DNA from 2 places in the Clostridium sp. MF28 genome. Region 2 is predicted to be linked to the other one. Evidence: a T-box and tRNA genes for the amino acid it is inferred to sense, from the RefSeq annotation. Region 2 holds a T-box; the other holds one or more tRNA genes.
The links. The T-box of region 2 lies ahead of thrS (threonine--tRNA ligase). A T-box ahead of a tRNA ligase gene usually reads a tRNA of that ligase, here a tRNA-Thr.
Positions count from the first base shown of each region.

Region 1 (9,959 bases), 130 kb from region 2:
AGTGAAGCTCTAACAGGAAAACCATTTGCAAATTATTGGCTCCATGCAGCATTTGTTAATGTAGATAATAAGAAAATGTCAAAATCATTAAATAACTTCTTTACCGCAAGAGAAGTTCTTGAGGAATATAGTTCGGATGCAATAAGGTTTTTGATGTTGTCTGGACACTATAGAATACAAATAAATTTTACTAAGGAACTTTTAGATTCAGCAAAATCATCAATAGAAAGATTATATAATTGCATAAATAATCTTGAAAATTTAAAAGATGAAGTGACTAAAAAATTAATGGATGAAGCGGAAGAAAAATATCTAAAGTCTTTAGATAAATATAGAGAAAAATTTATTGAGAAGATGGATGATGATTTTAATACAGCAGATGCTATTTCAGTATTGTTTGATTTGACTAAAGATATTAACAATAATGTGAATATTAGTTCATCCTCTGAATTATGTGAGAAAGCAGAATCAATGGTTAGAGAACTAGGAAATCCACTAGGTATACTTCAAGATCGTATTGAGAAGGATTTGGAAACAGAAATTCAGGAGCTTATTGAAAAGAGACAGCAAGCCAGAAAAAATAAAGATTTTGCACTTGCGGATAAAATAAGAGATGATTTAAAAAGCAGAAATATAATTTTGGAAGATACACCACAGGGTGTTAGATGGAAAAAGATTGATTAATTAAAGGAAGGGTTGCATTTTTGCAACCCTTATTTAAAGGAGAATTATAATGTTAGATGACTTAAGAATTAGAAAATTTTCAAAAGATGAAGTAAGAATGTTGAATTCATTACAATTGGCATTAATAGGTGATGGTGTGTTTGAAGTTTTTATTAGAAATTATATTTTGACTCAAAATACAGCGTTATCTGCAAATAAGATACATGTGAAGGCAATTGGATATGTAAAAGCAAAAAGTCAGGCGTGTATAATGCATGAAATTGAGAATCTCCTAAATGAGGAGGAAGAAGCGGTTTATAAAAGAGGAAGAAATGCGAAATCACCTACTGTACCTAAGAATGCAGAGATAAGGGATTATAGAATGGCGACTGGGTTTGAAGCATTAATTGGTTATCTATACCTAGTGGGGGATAAGGAAAGATTAGAATTTATATTTGATAGAAGTATTGAAATTATTAATTAGTGTATAAAATTAAAAAAAGGAGGGTTTATAATGAATAGTAAACTGAAAAAAAATATTTCAAATGGCAAGTTTATGGAAGATAAAGATAAATCTGTAACTGAATCAAAAGGTAAAGCTAAAAGCTATAATCAGGTAAAAAATAAAACTAAGAAAGATAATATGGTAGGAAATGATAAATCAACAAGCGCTATTGAAGAGAGAGAAGATATAGTTATTGGAAGAAATGCTGTAATTGAAGCTCTAAGAGGAGAAAGAACGATCGAAACACTATATATATCTAATAGTAAATTAGAAGGTTCAATAAAAACTATTGTTGGTTTGGCAAAAGAAAATAAAATATTAATAAAAGAAGTGGATAAAAGAAAACTTGATTCAATGTGTGGTGGAGAAGTACATCAAGGGGTAATAGCAAAAGTAACTCCATATAAATATTCAGAAGTATCGGATATATTGGATTTAGCAGAGAAAAGAGGGGAAGCTCCGTTCATAGTTATATTGGATGAGGTTGAAGATCCGCATAATTTAGGATCAATAGTAAGAACTGCAGAATTATTTGGAGTTCATGGAATTATACTCCCAAAGAGAAGAAGTGCATCTGTAAGTACAACCGTTTATAAATCTTCGGTTGGAGCAATAGAACATGTAAAAATAGCCAAAGTAACAAATTTAAATTCGACAATAGAGGAACTAAAAGAAAAGGGGATCTGGATTTATGGGGCGGACATAAGAGCAGAAGAATATAGCTACCAAGTAGATTTTGGAGGACCTTGTGCGGTTATAATTGGAAATGAAGGGAGAGGTATTTCAAAATTAACGGTGGAAAAGTGTGATAAGCTAATAAAAATACCAATGGTCGGAAAGATTAATTCTTTAAACGCATCTGTAGCTGGTGGTATAATTATGTATGAAGTTTTAAAAGGACGATTGAAATAGAGAGAGGTATATCGTGAAAACTATTTTTGTAGATGGATATAATGTTATAAATAGTTGGCCTAATTTAAAACAAAAAAAAGATTCTAGCTTTGAGGGTGCAAGACAAACTCTTATAGATACTTTACATAATTATGGAGTTTTTAATGCTTGTAGAATAATATTAGTATTTGATGCTCATAAAGTTACTGGGAGTATTGAAAAGAAAGAAGAGGTAAATAGAAATATATCAGTAGTATTTACAAAGGATGGAGAAACTGCGGATAGTTATATTGAGAAACAAGTAAATGCTCTAGGAAGGAAACATGAAATAGTTGTTGTAACATCTGATAGCTTAGAGCAGCAAACAATTTTTCAAAGAGGTGCAGTTAGAATGTCATCTTTAGAATTTTATAATGAGGTTCTAAGGATAGAGAAGTCTATAAAAAATAAAGCAGATAAGAACAGAATTTCACAGAAAAATATAATAAGTGATAATATAGATGATAGGATAGTCAAAATATTAGAAGAAATCAGAAGAAGTAAGTAAATTCAGTTGACTAACATAATTTTACTGGGGTATAATTGTCTAAACGAGTGGTTAGTTTAATGCAGAAGAGAGTTGAGAATAAGCAGTTGAAAGGTTTTTTAGATTTCAAAGATAAATCAGACGAAGAAATTGTTGCGAAAGCTAAGAGTGGTAATAGTAGGGCGCAAGAATATTTGATTTCAAAATATGAGAACTTTGTGAAGTCGAAGGCTAAATCATATTTTTTAATTGGAGCCGACAAGGAAGACATTTATCAAGAAGGGATGATAGGTTTATATAAGGCTATCAGAGATTTTAATGCAGAAAAATCAACATCATTTAAAGCCTTTGCAGAAATATGTGTAATCAGACAAATAATAACTGCAATAAAAACAGCTACTAGGCAGAAACATATTCCGTTAAATACTTATGTCTCTTTAAATAAGCCAATATATGAAGAGGAATCAGAGAGAACTCTCCTTGATGTTTTGGCAGGATTGAAAATTTCAGATCCTGAAGAGCTAATGATTAGTAAGGAACAAATGGATTATATCGAGAAAAAGATTTCGAAAGTGTTATCAGATTTGGAATTAGAGGTTCTTACTTCATACCTAGATGGAAAATCTTATCAGGAGATTGCAAGTGATTTAGAACGACATTCGAAGTCGATAGATAATGCATTACAAAGAGTAAAGAGAAAATTAGAAAAATGCTTAGATTTAAAGTGATAATTTATATTGACAAATAAAAAGAATAATAGTAAACTTTATAATTGGTATATCAAAGAAGATAGCAATTTTGAACGCTCACATAGCTCAGTCGGCAGAGCGTCACCTTGGTAAGGTGGAGGTCGTCGGTTCGATTCCGATTGTGAGCTCCAAATAATAAAAAATAAAAAAACACTAGGCCAAGTTTATTAGAAGATAATAAGGGAGGAAAATTATAATGGCAAAAGCAAAGTATGAAAGAAGTAAGCCACACGTTAATATTGGAACAATAGGTCACGTAGACCATGGTAAGACAACATTAACAGCAGCAATCACAACAGTATTAGCAAATAAAGGATTTGCAGAAGCATTTAACTATGCAGATATTGATAAGGCTCCAGAAGAAAAAGAAAGAGGAATCACAATCAATACAGCACACGTTGAGTACCAAACAGAAAACAGACACTATGCGCACGTTGACTGTCCAGGGCATGCTGACTATGTTAAGAACATGATCACAGGAGCAGCACAAATGGATGGAGCTATCTTAGTTGTATCAGCAGCAGATGGTCCAATGCCACAAACAAGAGAACATATACTACTAGGATCAAGAGTTGGTATCCAATATATCGTAGTATTCTTAAATAAAGCAGATATGGTAGACGATCCAGAATTATTAGAATTAGTAGAAATGGAAGTAAGAGAATTATTAAGTGAATATGACTTCCCAGGAGACGATATTCCAGTAATAACAGGATCAGCATTAAAAGCATTAGAAAATCCAACAGATGAAGAAGCAATTAAGCCAATCATGGATTTAATGGAAGCAGTAGATAGCTATATCCCAACTCCAGAAAGAGCAACAGATAAGCCGTTCTTAATGCCAATCGAAGATGTATTCACAATTACAGGAAGAGGAACAGTTGCAACAGGAAGAGTTGAAGCTGGAGTACTTCATGTAGGAGATGAAGTAGAAATCGTTGGATTAAGTGAAGAAAAGAAGAAAGTTGTAGTAACTGGAATCGAAATGTTCAGAAAGTTATTGGATGAAGCGCAAGCAGGAGATAACATCGGAGCATTATTAAGAGGAGTTCAAAGAACTGATATTGAAAGAGGTCAAGTTTTATCAAAACCAAATTCAGTACATCCTCATACTAAATTTGTAGGTCAAGTATACGTACTTAAGAAAGAAGAAGGTGGAAGACATACTCCATTCTTCGATGGATACAGACCACAATTCTACTTCAGAACAACAGACGTTACAGGATCAATCAAATTACCAGACGGAATGGAAATGGTAATGCCTGGAGATCACATTGATATGAATGTTGAATTAATCACTCCAATCGCAATGGATGAAGGATTAAGATTTGCTATCAGAGAAGGCGGAAGAACTGTAGGTTCTGGAGTTGTTACTAAAATAGTAGAATAAGATACATTTATTACTAATAGGACTAAGTTGTATAACTTAGTCCTATTTAAAGGATGATTGACAAGTCAAATATTCTATGATATTGTATAAAAGTGACATTTTAAGCAACGTAAATTTTAGAAGTGAATAGGAACTCAAGATTCCTATTTAATATATAAGAAAACTGGAGGTGCAGTCATGAGAACAAAAGTAACTTTAGCATGCACAGAGTGTAAACAAAGAAATTATGATTCAATGAAAAACAAAAAGAATGATCCAGATAGATTAGAAATGAAAAAGTATTGTAAATTCTGTAAAAAGCACACTCTTCATAGAGAAACAAAGTAATTAGCCGAAGTAATGACATATAGTTATTAAATTTAAGGATGTGAAGATATGTCAGCAAAGAACAGTGTGAAAACTGAAAAAGCTATTAAAAGTAATGGTTTGTTTGGTTTTTTTCGAGAGGTTAAGGTAGAGGTTAAGAAGATAACTTGGCCTTCAAAAGATGAGACAAAGAAAGCATTTGTTGCAGTTATTGTGTTCACACTAATGTATACTATATTAGTTGGTGGATTGGATTCTATTTTCAATAACCTCTTTAAAATGATTTTAAATTTCAAGTAAAAGGGAGGTTTGGGCGATTTTATATCGCCTGACGAATATGAGTGATAGAGCACGATGGTATGTAGTTCATACATACTCAGGATATGAAAATAAAGTAAAAGCAAACTTAGAAAAAGCAATTGAAAATAGAAATCTTGAAGCATTAATCCATGATATACAAGTACCCATGGAAGAAGTGGTTGAAGAAAAAGATGGAAAGCAAAAAGTCTCATTAAAGAAGAAATTTCCTGGATATGTGCTTGTAAAAATGTTAATGGGAGATGAAGCTTGGTACGTTGTTAGAAATACTAGAGGCGTAACAGGATTTGTAGGCCCAGGATCTAAACCAGTTCCTCTTTCTGATGAAGAAGTGGAATCAATGGGAGTGTTAGAAGTTCCTGTTGAGATTGACTTAGAGGTAGGGGAAAGTATAAGAATTATCTCTGGGCCATTGAGAGATTCAGTAGCCACAATACAAGAGATAATTCCGGATAAACGCAAAGTGAAAGCTTTAGTGGAGATGTTTGGCAGAGAAACACTTGCCGAATTAGACTTTAATCAAGTTGAAAAATTAGTTTAACTATAATGAACTAATTTTAATTAAGTGGGAGAACTAAAAAGAGTTCGTTATACCACAGTAATAGGAGGAATAACAAAAATGGCTAAGAAAGTAACTGGAATGATTAAACTTCAACTTCAAGCAGGTAAGGCAACACCAGCTCCACCTGTAGGTCCAGCTTTAGGTCAACACGGTGTAAATATAATGGGATTCTGTAAGGAGTTTAATGCAAAAACTGCAAATCAAGCTGGGTATATAATACCAGTAGTTATTACAGTTTACCAAGACAGATCTTTTAGTTTTATATTAAAGACTCCTCCAGCTGCAGTTCTAATTAAGAAAGAAATAGGATTAGAAAGTGGTTCTGGAGTACCTAATAAAACAAAGGTTGGTAAATTAACTCAAGATCAACTTAGAAAGATTGCTGAAACTAAGATGCCAGACTTAAATGCTGCAAATGTTGAATCAGCTATGAGAATGATAGCAGGAACAGCTAGAAGTATGGGCGTAACTATTGAAGAGTAATTCGTAAAAATAAGTGGGAGGTCAAAACCGTTAACACCACAGAGGAGGCAAATTATGGGAAAAAAATACATTGAAAGTGCAAAGCTTATAGATAAGAGTGCATTATATAATCCAGTAGAAGCATTAGATCTTACATTAAAGACTGCAAAGGCAAACTTCGATGAAACTATCGAATTACATGTAAGACTTGGAGTAGATCCAAGACATGCAGATCAACAAGTTAGAGGTGCAGTTGTATTACCAAACGGAACAGGTAAAACAGTTAGAGTACTTGTTTTTGCTAAAGGAGATAAGGCTGCAGAAGCACAACAAGCAGGAGCAGATTTCGTTGGAGCAGATGAACTAGTTCAAAAAATCCAAAGCGAAAACTGGTTTGATTATGACGTAGTTGTTGCAACACCAGATATGATGGGAGTTGTAGGTAGAATTGGTAGAGTGTTAGGACCTAAAGGACTAATGCCAAATCCAAAGTCAGGAACAGTAACATTTGATGTTGCTAAGGCAATTGAAGAAATTAAAGCTGGTAAAGTTGAATATAGAGTAGATAAAACAGCAATAGTTCACTGTCCAATTGGAAAAAAATCATTTGGAACTGAAAAATTAAAAGAAAACTTTACTGCATTAATGGAAGCTTTAGTTAAAGCTAAACCAGCAGCAGCAAAAGGGCAATACTTAAAATCAGTATCTGTTTCAAGTACAATGGGGCCAAGTGCAAAAGTTAATCCTACAAGAGCTTTAGATTAGTATTGACTTGAGTGAAATTATGTAGTATAATTTCAAATGTTGTAAAAAGAAAATATTTTTTCCGTAGACAGTGGGTGCGAAAGCGTAAAGATAACTGCCCGCCTAGGTGTATATAATAGATTATATTATAGGCCTTCCATGTCTGCGGAAGGTCTTTTTTAATAAAAGAAGCAGTTTATAACTGTGAGGAGGTGGACTACAGTAATGAATAAAAACAGACAACTTAAAGAAGCAAAAGTTGCTGAAATTAAGGAAAAATTAGAAAAATCAAAAGCTGTTGTTCTTAGTAAGTATCAAGGTCTAAATGTTGAAGAAGATACAGCTCTTAGAAAAAGTTTAAGAGACGCTGGAGTTGAATACAAAGTATATAAAAATACTTTAGTAGCTTTAGCAGCTAAAGAATTAGGCTTAGATGGTATAGCAGAATATTTAGAAGGACCAGTATCTGTTGCATTTAGTTATGAAGATGTAACATTAGCTGCAAGACTTTTAAATGACTTTGCTAAAGATCATAAGAAGTTGGAATTAAAAGCTGGTATCATAGAAGGAGAAATCTATGATGAAGCTAAAATTAAACAGCTTGCAACAATACCATCAAAAGAAGTTCTTATTGCAAAACTTCTTGGAAGTATCAAGTCTCCAATATCAAGCTTTGCACGTGTATTAAGTGCTATTGCTGATAGCAAGGGAACTGAATCTGCAGAATAATTTAAAGATTAATTAAAATTTTAAGAAAAAATTCGGAGGTGCTATTAAAAATGACAAGAGAAGAAATAATTCAAGCAATAAAAGAAATGAGCGTTTTAGATTTAAATGAATTAGTAAAGGCTTGTGAAGAAGAATTTGGAGTAAGTGCTGCTGCTGCTGTTGTAGCTGGTGGAGCTGTAGCTGGTGGAGCTGCTGCTGAAGAAAAAACTGAATTCGACGTAGTATTAGCAAGCGCAGGAGATAACAAGATTAAAGTTATCAAAGTAGTTAGAGAAATAACAGGATTAGGATTAAAAGAAGCTAAGGAAATAGTTGATGGAGCTCCTAAGACATTAAAAGAAGGCGTTTCTAAAGACGAAGCTGAAGATATGAAAGCTAAATTAGCTGAAGTAGGAGCTACTGCAGAAGTTAAGTAGTTTGTTTTAAAGAAAAAGGTGCTTTATAGCACCTTTTTTAAACTAAATTTATAAAGCTATATAAAATGCTTGTTAGGTAAATAGGTATTTTATATAGCTTTAAAAAGGATTCTTTAATAATATTTATTGACAAGAAAAATATCCTATGATATTATAATATAATGTATTATTCTCTATGGAATACTATATATTTATAGTGGAAATAAGGAGTATAATCTGGTGAATAATGGTTATACTATAGAAAGACGCTGTCCGAAAGCAAAGTCCTTAGGGAAAGTATGCTTTTGGCTATTTTAGTTTATTTTATACAAGGGGTGAAAATTCATGGTACATCCTGTCCAAGTTGGAAAAAGAACAAGAATGAGTTTCGGTAAGGTTAATGATGTTACTGAAATGCCGAATTTAATTGAGGTTCAATTAGATTCATATGAATGGTTTTTAAGAGAAGGGCTGCATGAAGTTTTTGATGATATTAATCCTATCACAAACTTCACGGGGAATTTAGTACTTGAGTTCGTAGACTATAAACTTGATATGGAAAATATCAAGTATTCTGTCGAAGAATGTAAGGAAAGAGACGCGACTTATGCTGCGCCATTAAAAGTTTCAATCAGATTGCAGAATAATGAAACTGGTGAAATTAAAGAACAAGAAGTATTTATGGGTGACTTCCCATTAATGACAGAGCAAGGTACCTTTGTAATTAATGGTGCTGAAAGAGTTATAGTTAGTCAATTAGTAAGATCACCGGGTGTATATTATAACTACTCTATAGATAAGAGTGGTAAAAAGTTATATTCATCAACTGTTATCCCTAATAGAGGAGCATGGTTGGAATACGAAACAGATTCTAATGATGTAATTTATGTAAGAATTGATAAAACCAGAAAATTGTCAATTAGTATATTAGCAAGAGCTATGGGATTAGGCAGTGATCAGGAGTTGCTAGATTTCTTCGGCGAAGAAGAAAGATTTAGAGCTTCAATAGAAAAAGATAATACTAAAACTAAAGAGGAAGCACTACTTGAAATATATAAGAGATTGAGACCTGGTGAACCACCAACAGTAGATAGTGCTATATCTTTAATTGATACATTATTCTTTGACGCAAAAAGATATGATTTATCTAGAGTCGGAAGATATAAATTTAATAAAAAACTTGCATTAAATCTAAGAATAGCTAACCAAGTAGCAGCCACTGATATTGTTAATCCACAAACTGGAGAAATAATGGTGGAGAAGGGTCAGAAAATAAGTAGATTAGTAGCTGAAGAGATTCAGAATGCAGGTGTTAAATCGGTTGATGTATTAATAGAAGATAAAGTTATTAGAGTAATTAGTAATAACTTTGTAGATTTGAAGAAACAAGTTTCTTTTGATATTTCAGACCTAGGGATAAAAGAATTAGTTCATTATCCTACTTTGAAGGAAATATTAGATAATTTTTCTGATGAAGTAAGTATTAAAGAGGAAATCAAGAAGAATATTAGTAAACTTATTCCTAAACATATTATAAGAGATGATATATTTGCAACTATAAGCTATGAACTAGGATTAACTTATGGAATAGGTTATGTTGATGATATAGATCATTTAGGTAATAGAAGATTGAGATCTGTAGGGGAATTATTGCAGAACCAATTTAGAATTGGTCTATCTAGAATGGAAAGAGTAGTTAAGGAAAGAATGACTATTCAA
Region 1 is NZ_CP014331.1:3,512,954-3,522,912, forward strand. It holds gene cysS (cysteine--tRNA ligase) at 1-684, shown strand, start outside; gene AXY43_RS15210 (Mini-ribonuclease 3) at 734-1,147, shown strand; gene rlmB (23S rRNA (guanosine(2251)-2'-O)-methyltransferase RlmB) at 1,307-2,080, shown strand; gene AXY43_RS15220 (NYN domain-containing protein) at 2,094-2,606, shown strand; gene sigH (RNA polymerase sporulation sigma factor SigH) at 2,666-3,313, shown strand; tRNA gene AXY43_RS15230 (tRNA-Thr) at 3,390-3,465, shown strand; gene tuf (elongation factor Tu) at 3,531-4,724, shown strand; gene rpmG (50S ribosomal protein L33) at 4,902-5,051, shown strand; gene secE (preprotein translocase subunit SecE) at 5,100-5,330, shown strand; gene nusG (transcription termination/antitermination protein NusG) at 5,368-5,889, shown strand; gene rplK (50S ribosomal protein L11) at 5,968-6,393, shown strand; gene rplA (50S ribosomal protein L1) at 6,448-7,137, shown strand; ribosomal protein L10 leader region at 7,181-7,306, shown strand; gene rplJ (50S ribosomal protein L10) at 7,342-7,845, shown strand; gene rplL (50S ribosomal protein L7/L12) at 7,896-8,261, shown strand; gene rpoB (DNA-directed RNA polymerase subunit beta) at 8,586-9,959, shown strand, end outside.
Region 1: it encodes a tRNA-Thr, which carries the amino acid that the T-box ahead of thrS (threonine--tRNA ligase) is inferred to sense. The anticodon was not compared.

Region 2 (9,959 bases):
TAATTCCTTTAATTCTTTTTCCAAATCAAGATCTAGATTTCTTTCATATTGATTAATATCTCTTGAGTCTTCAAACTTATTTAATAAATTCGTTTTTTCTAAACTCTTATTCTTAGTGTCTAACTCTCCTCCCCCACTGGAATATGATTTTTCTTCATATTGATTATTTGCTTTTGAATTTTGTTCAGATATGTCGGTATCTTTTGTTAAATCCTCTTCTTTGATTTTAAATTGATTAACTTTTTGAAGCAAATCATCTGCTCTATCTAGTAAAATATCAGAACTACTGTTAACTTTCTCTGCAAGTCGTGCAAGCTGCACTGATGAATTAGTTACTTGCTCCAAGGAATTTGATGTCTCTGTTATTTCTCCTGATAACTCATATACAGTTTCAACAATTAAATCTTTGCTGTGATTAATATTATTAAACACACTATCTATATTAGATACTTTAGGTGCTATTTCTTTAACTAGAAGTGCTATTTCTGAAAATGAACTTGATGCATTATAAATCATTTCCTTCTGCTCATGCAACTCACTCTCCATATTTTTAGACTCTTCTACAAGTTTATTTATTATATTTATAAGCCTATTTATTATCTTATAAATATTCTGTGCAGACTCCTTACTTTTATCTGAAAGCTTTTTCACTTCTAATGCTATTACGCTAAACCCTCGTCCTGCATCACCTGCACTAGCTGCTTCAATAGCTGCATTAAGTGCTAGAAGATTTATTTGTTCAGATATTCCATTGATAATATTCGTAATTCCATTAACATTTTTCATATCGCCTTGTATATACTCTATGCTGATTAAAAACTTTTCAAAACTATCATTAACACTTATAATTCCACCATTTAATTCTTCTATGTCTTTAGTTCCTTTTAAAGATTTATCATTTATTATTGCAATATCTTCATTAATTGAATGAACATTATTCTTAACTTCAGTTATATTTTCACCAAAGTTTTCAAGCTTAGTGCTTATCTGTACAAAGTCATGGCTTTGTTTATTAGTATTATTAGAAACCTCTCCTATGGATGCTGATATTTCCTCTGTAAGAATTGATAGTTCTTCTGCAATTTGATTTAATGATACAGAGCCTTCTCTAACTATATTTGAATCCTCTCTTACTGCCTCTATCATTTTCCCTACTGACTCTTTAGCTTGGCTTACACTTAAGCATATTTCACTTATTTCATCATTACCTTTAGTATATTTATTATCAACTTTAGTATAAAAATCACCTTTAGCAATACTATCTACATAATACTTCGCCCCAAGTAACCTGTTTACAAATATAATTGTAAAGCCTATTATAATAGTTAATATTAGTAGCGTCATAATAACAGTCACTATAATATCAATAAAAGCTAAACTGTTTAATGCACTTAGTAGATCTTTTTCTTCTACTGTGATTCCTATGGCAAGACCTGTTTTCCCTATCGGGCTATATGATATATATCTTTCTTTACCCTCATAAGTATATTTTCCTGTTCCAGATTGGGTCCCAATTGTCATACTTTTTCCTATGTTATTTAGATCTTGTAAATTTTCTTTATCAGAGGTCATATTGGTTATATTTTTATTCTCATTTACCAAGCTCTCATCTTCTGAAACTATAAAATTACCATTACTATCTACAATTAATAAATTTCCCGTTTTCAAAAAATTAGTTTCTTTGTTTAAAGAAGCGAAATCTTTACAATCTTTTATTGAGGTAATAATTCCTATAATACTATTTGAAGAATCCTTGATAGGTACTGAATATGATATGACTTTTTTCTTTGTGACTGGATCTATATATGGATTGGTTATTGAATTTTCACCATTTATTGATTTCATAAAACTTTGTGTTGTCTTTATTGATTTCTTATTTCCTAAAGTATCTATTGAATTTCCATCTTTATCACTTATGCTCATTTCTAATTGTCCAACTGTTTTTAATGCTGGTTTAAGTATTTGAATTTTTTCTTCTATTTGCACATTCTTATCCGTTATTATCGGATTGCTTGCAATTACTTCAAGGTTCCTAATCTCACTTTTTATTTGATCATCTGCTCGTGATGCAGCAGTTTTCGTCATCTCTTCCATTACATTTAAGTTGCTCTCTTTTAATGACTTACTTGCAAATCTATATCCTATTCCCGACAAAGCTATAAATGCAATTAATAACATTGGTATTAGGAACATAATAATTTTAACTTTTATACTTTTAATACTTCTATTCATCTTTACCTCCTGAAAAAAATACTAAATACAACCTAATATACATAAATTTTATTTGATTTTAATAAATTCTAGGTTAAAGCCTTATTATAATTTTGTTAAAATATCCAATATATTCTGAGATTCTTAATATCTTTTGTATTTTTTTTGTTAATTAGTTGACATCTAAAAATCATGTGCTTATAATTAAGAATATTAATATAATAAATAAACACGTTGATGAGGACAGTAAGCTAAAATCTTATTTTTCAGAGAGAGAATATGTTGGTGCGATTATTCTTATATAAATTTAGACTGAAAACCACCTCTGAGTGGCCCTAATAAAGCCCGTAATTATCACGTTACGATAAATTTAAGTGACCTATTTAACTGATTTTTAAAAAGGTTTTTAATGTTTATTTTATTTGACCTATTTTAATCAGTTTCTTCTAGGTAATTAGAGTGGAACCACGGATATTACTTCGTCTCTATTTTTAGAGATGAGGTTTTTTTGTTTGCAAAAATGCATGATTTTAGTAATAACTTTTCTTAACGATATTATTATTAAAATTTAACAAGTCACAAAATCAAAATTTTCTTAAATCTGAAAGGAGTTTTAAAATGATAAAAGTAACTTTAAAAGATGGATCAATTAAAGAATTTGAAGCTGGTTTATCTATTTATGAAATTGCCAAATCAATTAGCGAAGGTTTAGCTAGAAATGCTTGCTGCGGTATAGTTAATGGAAAGGTTGAAGACCTTAGAAAAGAAATAAATGAAGATGTTGAATTAAGCATATGCACATTTGATTCTCAAGAAGGTAAAGATGCTCTAAGACATAGCATATCTCACGTTTTAGCTTATGCCGTAAAAAGATTATTCCCTGAAACAAAGTTAGCTATAGGACCTTCAATTGCAACTGGCTTCTACTATGATTTCGATAGAGAAATTGCATTCACTGCTGCAGACTTAGAAAAACTTGAAGCAGAAATGCAAAAAATAATTAAGGAAAATCCAGAAATATCTAGATTTGAGCTTCCAAGAAATGAAGCTTTAGAATTAATGAAGGATGAACCTTACAAAGTTGAATTAATAAACGATCTTCCTGAAAATGAAATAATCTCATTCTATAAAATGGGTGATTTCACAGACTTATGTGCTGGTCCTCATCTTATGTCACTAAAATCAGTTAAAGCAATTAAACTTACTAGAAGTGCTGGTGCTTACTGGAAGGGTAATGAAAAAAATAAGATGCTTACAAGAATCTATGGTACTGCATTCTTAAAGAAAGCAGACTTAGATGCTTTCCTAGAAGCTTTAGAAGAAGCTAAAAAGAGAGATCACAATAAGCTTGGTAGAGAGTTAAAGTTGTTTACAACTGATGAAAATGTAGGTCAAGGGCTTCCATTATTAATGCCTAAAGGAGCAAAAATAGTTCAACTTCTTCAAAGATGGGTTGAAGATGAAGAAGAAAAAAGAGGTTATCTTTTAACTAAGACTCCTCTTATGGCTAAGAGTGATTTATATAAGATTTCTGGTCACTGGGATCACTATAAAGATGGTATGTTTGTATTAGGTGATGAGGAAAAAGATGATGAAGTATTTGCTTTAAGACCAATGACTTGCCCATTCCAATATACAGTTTATAATGCTGAACAACACAGCTATAGAGATCTTCCAATCAGATACGGCGAAACTTCTACTTTATTTAGAAATGAAGCTTCAGGCGAAATGCATGGTCTTATAAGAGTTAGACAATTCACTTTAGCTGATGGTCACTTAATTGTTACACCTGAACAATTGGAAGAAGAATTTAAAGGTGTACTTGAATTAATTCAATATTTAATGGGAACTTTAGGAATTGCTGAAAAGATAACTTATAGATTCTCTAAATGGGATCCAAATAATACCGAAAAATACATCAATGATCCTGATGCTTGGAATAAAACTCAAGATACAATGAGAAATATCCTAGATCATTTAAATATCAATTATGTTGAAGCTGATGATGAAGCTGCTTTCTATGGTCCAAAACTTGATTTACAATTTAGAAATGTTCATGGTAAAGAAGATACTTTATTCACAGTTCAAATTGACTTTGCTTTAGCTGAAAGATTTGATATGAGTTATGTAGATAAAGACGGAGAAAAGAAACGTCCTTATATAATCCATAGATCATCAATTGGATGTTATGAAAGAACTTTAGCTATGCTTATAGAAGAATACGCTGGTGCTTTCCCAACATGGTTATCTCCAGTTCAAACCAAAGTATTACCAATCTCTGATAAGTACAATGATTATGCTGAAGCAGTTACAAAAGCCTTAAAGAATAAAGGTATTAGAGTTGAAACTGATTATAGAGCTGAAAAGATTGGTTATAAGATTAGAGAAGCTAGACTTGAAAGAACTCCTTACATTTTAGTTGTTGGAGAAAAAGAAGCTGCTAATAATGAAGTATCTGTAAGAAGCAGAAAGAATGACGATGAAGGCGCTGTTAAATTAGATGCGTTTATCGAGAGAATCGTTAAAGAAATAGAAAATAAAGAATTATAAAATTTATATAAAAAATGAGGATGCCCTTGTAAATAAGGCATCCTCATTTTTTTAGTTTACACAATTTTTTTTACAGAGCCTAGGCTTATGTTCTTTCTGTAAAATAATATAATATTCAGTAAATCATAATAATATATCTACAATTAACCTTTTAGTAGCCACCTTCTATGTCTATATACGCATTCTTCATAGTAGTTAACTGCTTCTGCAAGTCAATAATTTTACTTCCTATATTATCAACTAGTGCATCTTTGCTTTTCAGCATCTCCTTATTTTTTTCCATAGATTCATTCACTTTTTGAATTTGATCTTCTAATTCTAAGAAGACTGAATATTCTTTTTTAAAGTAAGGCTTTTGCTTTGCTTCTTTAATTAGCAACTTTTCAGCTTCTAGCATATTGGATTCATTAATAAACTTATTCGCTTGATCCTTCCAAACCTCTATAGAAAAAATGCTTTTCAATGTTCCGATTTTATTTTTTGATTCATTGATATGCTTTTCTGCTAACTTTTTCTTATTGCACAAATCATCATAGTAAAAATATGATGGCAAGAGAACTCTTTTTTCTGAATTCATAACTAGATTTTTAAATTCACTCTCGTAGCTTCCATACCTTCTCAATAATGAGTCATAGGCTTCTGATAATTCTTTCTGGTTAATTTCTAATTCTAATTTTTCTCTCATTAGTAGTGCTAAGCTACTTTCCTCTTCCTCTTTCTTCATACAGATATCGTTATATTTTTGCTGTTTTTGTTTCCATAACTTGACCAAATCATTATAACCTTCCAGATTTATAAAATCATTATCTGAGACTAAACTTACACTCGTTATTAACATCACTGCTAATGGTACTAATTCTTCTTGCTGATTTTGGCTTACAACTATTGCATCGCTAGATAAATATAATAGAACCATAAAATAGGTATTAGAAAAATTTTTAATTAAAGACCTTTTCTCAATTAAATTTTCAATTTGAAATATAATACTAGACATATCCTTATATGAATCAATGCTCGCTAAGTCTGCTATCATATATAGAAATGTATATGGTTGAGATTTTATAACTGCTTTAATGGTCGACTCCGTCATGACATCTAAATCGAGTTTTTCATAGTAAAGCCTTTTCTCTTTATTTTCTGGTCTTTGTCTTAATTTTGTGATTATATCATAAATCTTTTCTATAAGCTCTTCTGTAATATGTGTATTTGAACCTTTATTTTTTAATGCCGAGATAGTTCTATTCATGTAATATTCATTTATTGCATCTAGCTTTTTTGTTCTTGCTTTAAAATCCTTTTTAGTGGCTAAAAGACTATAAGCTTTATCTACCATGTAATCCAATGTCTGTACAAATTTTCTTCTATTGTATATCTTCCCATAAGGCGCATTTGACAAACTTATTAATTTATAATATAAAATTAGCTTTATTTCATTATCATTAATGTTTTTTAAATTCTCTAAATTTCTATTTAGTAATTCTAAAAACTTATCTTCATTATATCTACCCAATAATTCCTTAGGTTTACTTATCAAATTAAAACTTGAAGTAATATTATTAATGATTGTATATACGATTTTAAGCTCTTTTCCTGATAGTCTTAAAAATCCATCATAAAATTTTTCATGCCTAATTTCTCGTTTTATATTTTCATTTACTAGTTCTTTAAATATTAACGCTTTTCTTTTATACTCCACTGTATTTTTATTGTAAATAATTATATTCTCATTAAATACAGCATCTTCAAAGTTTATTTTTATTTGAATACTGTTCTTTTTAGCTTCTAATTCTTTTCGTAGCTCATTATCATATAAAAATTCTATTGTTTCAACAATATCATTATATTCTTCTGTTAAGTTTAATAAACTTTCATATGCGTGTCTTAATATTCTTAATTCTTCATCCAGTGATACTTTCATCCTTTTTATTGATTCATCTTCGTCATCTAACTCCTCAGTCGATATTTTCAATTCTTGATTTTGTATCTCAGCCTTCAGAAGCTGCCCCTCTTTTTCTAGAAGAAGTTCTTCATTCTCATTAAACTTAATTTTCATTTCATTAAGCTTTTTTTCATATGTTTTATAATCCGTTTCCATATTCAATACACATTTATTTTGCATTTCTACTTTTCTATTTAATATATCTTGGATTTCTTCTAAATAAGCTTTTTCTTCTTTTATTAATATTATGATGTTATTTATTTCACTTATTCGCTTTGGAGAACTATCTACCTCAAGAATCTTTTTCCTAAGATTATTGATTAAATTTTCTCTTTGAGCAATATCGTTATTGATCTTTAAAAGTTCTTTCTTCATATATTCTATAGTACTAGGAGCACTAAAACTTAAATTCTTTATATCTAGCATCAAATTTTCTTTTTCTTTCAAATAGTAATATAGAACCTTCTGAGCTATTTTTAAAATTTCTATTGGATGTTTAGGTATCTTTCTATTTCTATCTCTTTTTGAAATGTTCTCATACCCGTTAGCCAATATAATCTCTATATTATTATAAATTTCTTCTGAAAAAGAAATATTAGACTTTAACTTAATACCATTTAGTAATGTAAGTGCAGAAACATTCATATCCATTCCACTGTCCTGCGCTATATCTCTTAAAAGCATTTCCATTACTTTTCTAACAATAATCTTTGTAACTATTGGATAATACTCGCATAAAAATTCTGCTTTTATCAGATCATCGTAGTACTTTTCTATTTTGGTTCCTTTTAGGTAACCAAAATTACTTTCAATGTATTCCATATATTCCCCCTGTTTATTTTAATCCGCCATTACATTATTCCAACTTTATAAATTCTTTCTCAGTTATAATGTAATCTACTGGTACATCATGATAACTGGTTGGAACTTTATCAAGTACTTGAAAATCATATGCTAATGCTAATTTTGTAATTCTTTTTATATTATCCTTGTTAATTTTCTTGAAATATCTATCATAAAAACCTGCTCCATAGCCAACTCTTCCCCCACGCCTGTCAAAAGCTACGCCTGGAACTATAATTAAATCAAGTTCGTTTGGATCAATATATGGATCATTTATAGATGGTTCTGGTATTCCATATGAACTCTCCAACAAATTATCCAGTGATTTAATTTCTACTGCATCCATAAGTCTAGTTTTAATTTCCGTCCTTGGAACATAAATTCTTTTATTATTATTTAAAGATTCCTTTATAAAATCTCTTGTATTTATTTCAGTGTCAAACGATATATAAACAAAAATTTTTTTTGCCAATTTATAATACTCGCTACTATAAACTGTTTCTAATATTCTTTCATCCATTTTTTCTTTTTCTGTTGCATCTATTTTTTTTCGCTTATCTAAAATTTCTTTTCTTAGTATTTTCTTATTAATAAAGCTTTCCATACAAACAACTCCTATAATTATACTTCATATCAATCATGAACTTTATATTGTTCTCAAATTAATAAATCTATAGATATTTTATCTAGCTATTCACTTTACTTATTATTTTAATTTTACTTACTAAAACATCTTATGTCTATTCTTTATATATCTAAAAATAGTAAACCTTACATAGTAGTAAAATTAATTATGCTTTATATTGTACTTATCTTTATTGATTATACATATATCTTTTAATATAATGAACATAAAATATGTGATAAATAAAGGGAGAGTAATTTATGAACTACGATGTTGAATTAATAAGAGAAAAGAGCTATAAGCCGACATTTTGGTCTGGTGGAATGGCGACAGAATTAATAACATATCCAGTAGATTCTGATTATGCAAGCCGGAACTTCTTATGGAGACTTGGTATAGCTAAAATTGATATACCGGAATCTACTTTTAGCGATCTTACAAATGTTTCACGTAAATTTATGGTTACTGAAGGCAAAATAACCCTTGATCATAAAAATAAGTATAGGAAATTACTAAAAGCCTTTGAACAAGATAGCTTCATGGGTGATTGGAAAACAAAAACTTATGGAAAAGCCTCTGTTTTTAACTTAATGACAAGAGAGAATTATAATGGTGAATTAGTTCATTTAAATATTACGCCTAGAAAAAAGTGTGTATTCAAATATCAAGTTCAATTAGATAAGGAACTTATAGCCATTTGTTTTTATGTTGTAAGTGGTAGCTTTAAATTTACTATTAACAATAAAATTTTCAAAGCTAATACTAATGATTTGCTATTGCTTAAATCCTTAAACCTAAGTTCTATACATGAATTTTTACTCTCTAGCAATTCATTAGAAATTACTAATATAATAGCAAGCGTAATTTATAGTCAATAATACTAGAATGCATTAAAAAGGCTTCATCTCAAATTACTTCTAATTTGAGATAACTCCTTTTTATTTTTCTTTTAAAATACATATTATAAACTGAAGTCCTTAATTACTACCTTAGGCTTCTTAAAGACTACCTCCTTTGTTATTTCATAGCTATCTTTATCTATAGTTATTCTATAAATATCAGGACAACCTTCTTCTCTCCATTTTTTCATATATTTTGCGGTAGCATCTATATCTGTATAATAATTTTCATCATAATAATCTGAGAATTCCAAATAAGATAATATGCATCTCTTATCTAATACTAAATTCTCTCTACCTACATTTTTACATATTGGAATAAAGAATCTTAAAGGTACTTCATATTGATATCGTCCCTTAATTTCTTTTGATTCCATAATAGCTCTTTTAAATAAAATATTTTCTTTATAATCGCTATCTATTTTTAATTTAAATATTATTTTTCCACTTTTATTCTTTTCTAATTTAGCTTTAATCATATACTCACCATCTGTCTTATTTTTATATACTTCTTTTATTTTAACACGGTAAATATGAACTGTCTAAATTTTCAAAAATACCAACGCAAAAAAGGAAACACTTAATTTAAACTTAAATATAAGTGTTCCCTCAATGCATGTCTATTTGATTTCTATATTAATAATTTTCAACAAATACTTCAAAGTATGCTTGTGGATGTGCACATGCAGGACATGCAACTGGTGCTTCTTTGCCTTCATATATAAATCCGCAATTGCCACACTTCCAAAGAGTTACTTCATCCTTCTTAAATACTGTTCCATCTTCAATATTTTTAGCTAGTTTTTTATATCTAGCCTCATGTCGTGCTTCAACTTCACTTATCTTTCTATAAACTACTGCAATTTCTGGATATCCTTCCTCTTCAGCTGTT
Region 2 is NZ_CP014331.1:3,645,869-3,655,827, reverse strand. It holds gene AXY43_RS15920 (methyl-accepting chemotaxis protein) at 1-2,232, opposite strand, end outside; T-box leader at 2,437-2,701, shown strand; gene thrS (threonine--tRNA ligase) at 2,830-4,761, shown strand; gene AXY43_RS15910 (hypothetical protein) at 4,913-7,522, opposite strand; gene AXY43_RS15905 (5-formyltetrahydrofolate cyclo-ligase) at 7,557-8,147, opposite strand; gene AXY43_RS15900 (HutD family protein) at 8,429-9,046, shown strand; gene AXY43_RS15895 (hypothetical protein) at 9,130-9,546, opposite strand; gene rbr (rubrerythrin) at 9,704-9,959, opposite strand, start outside.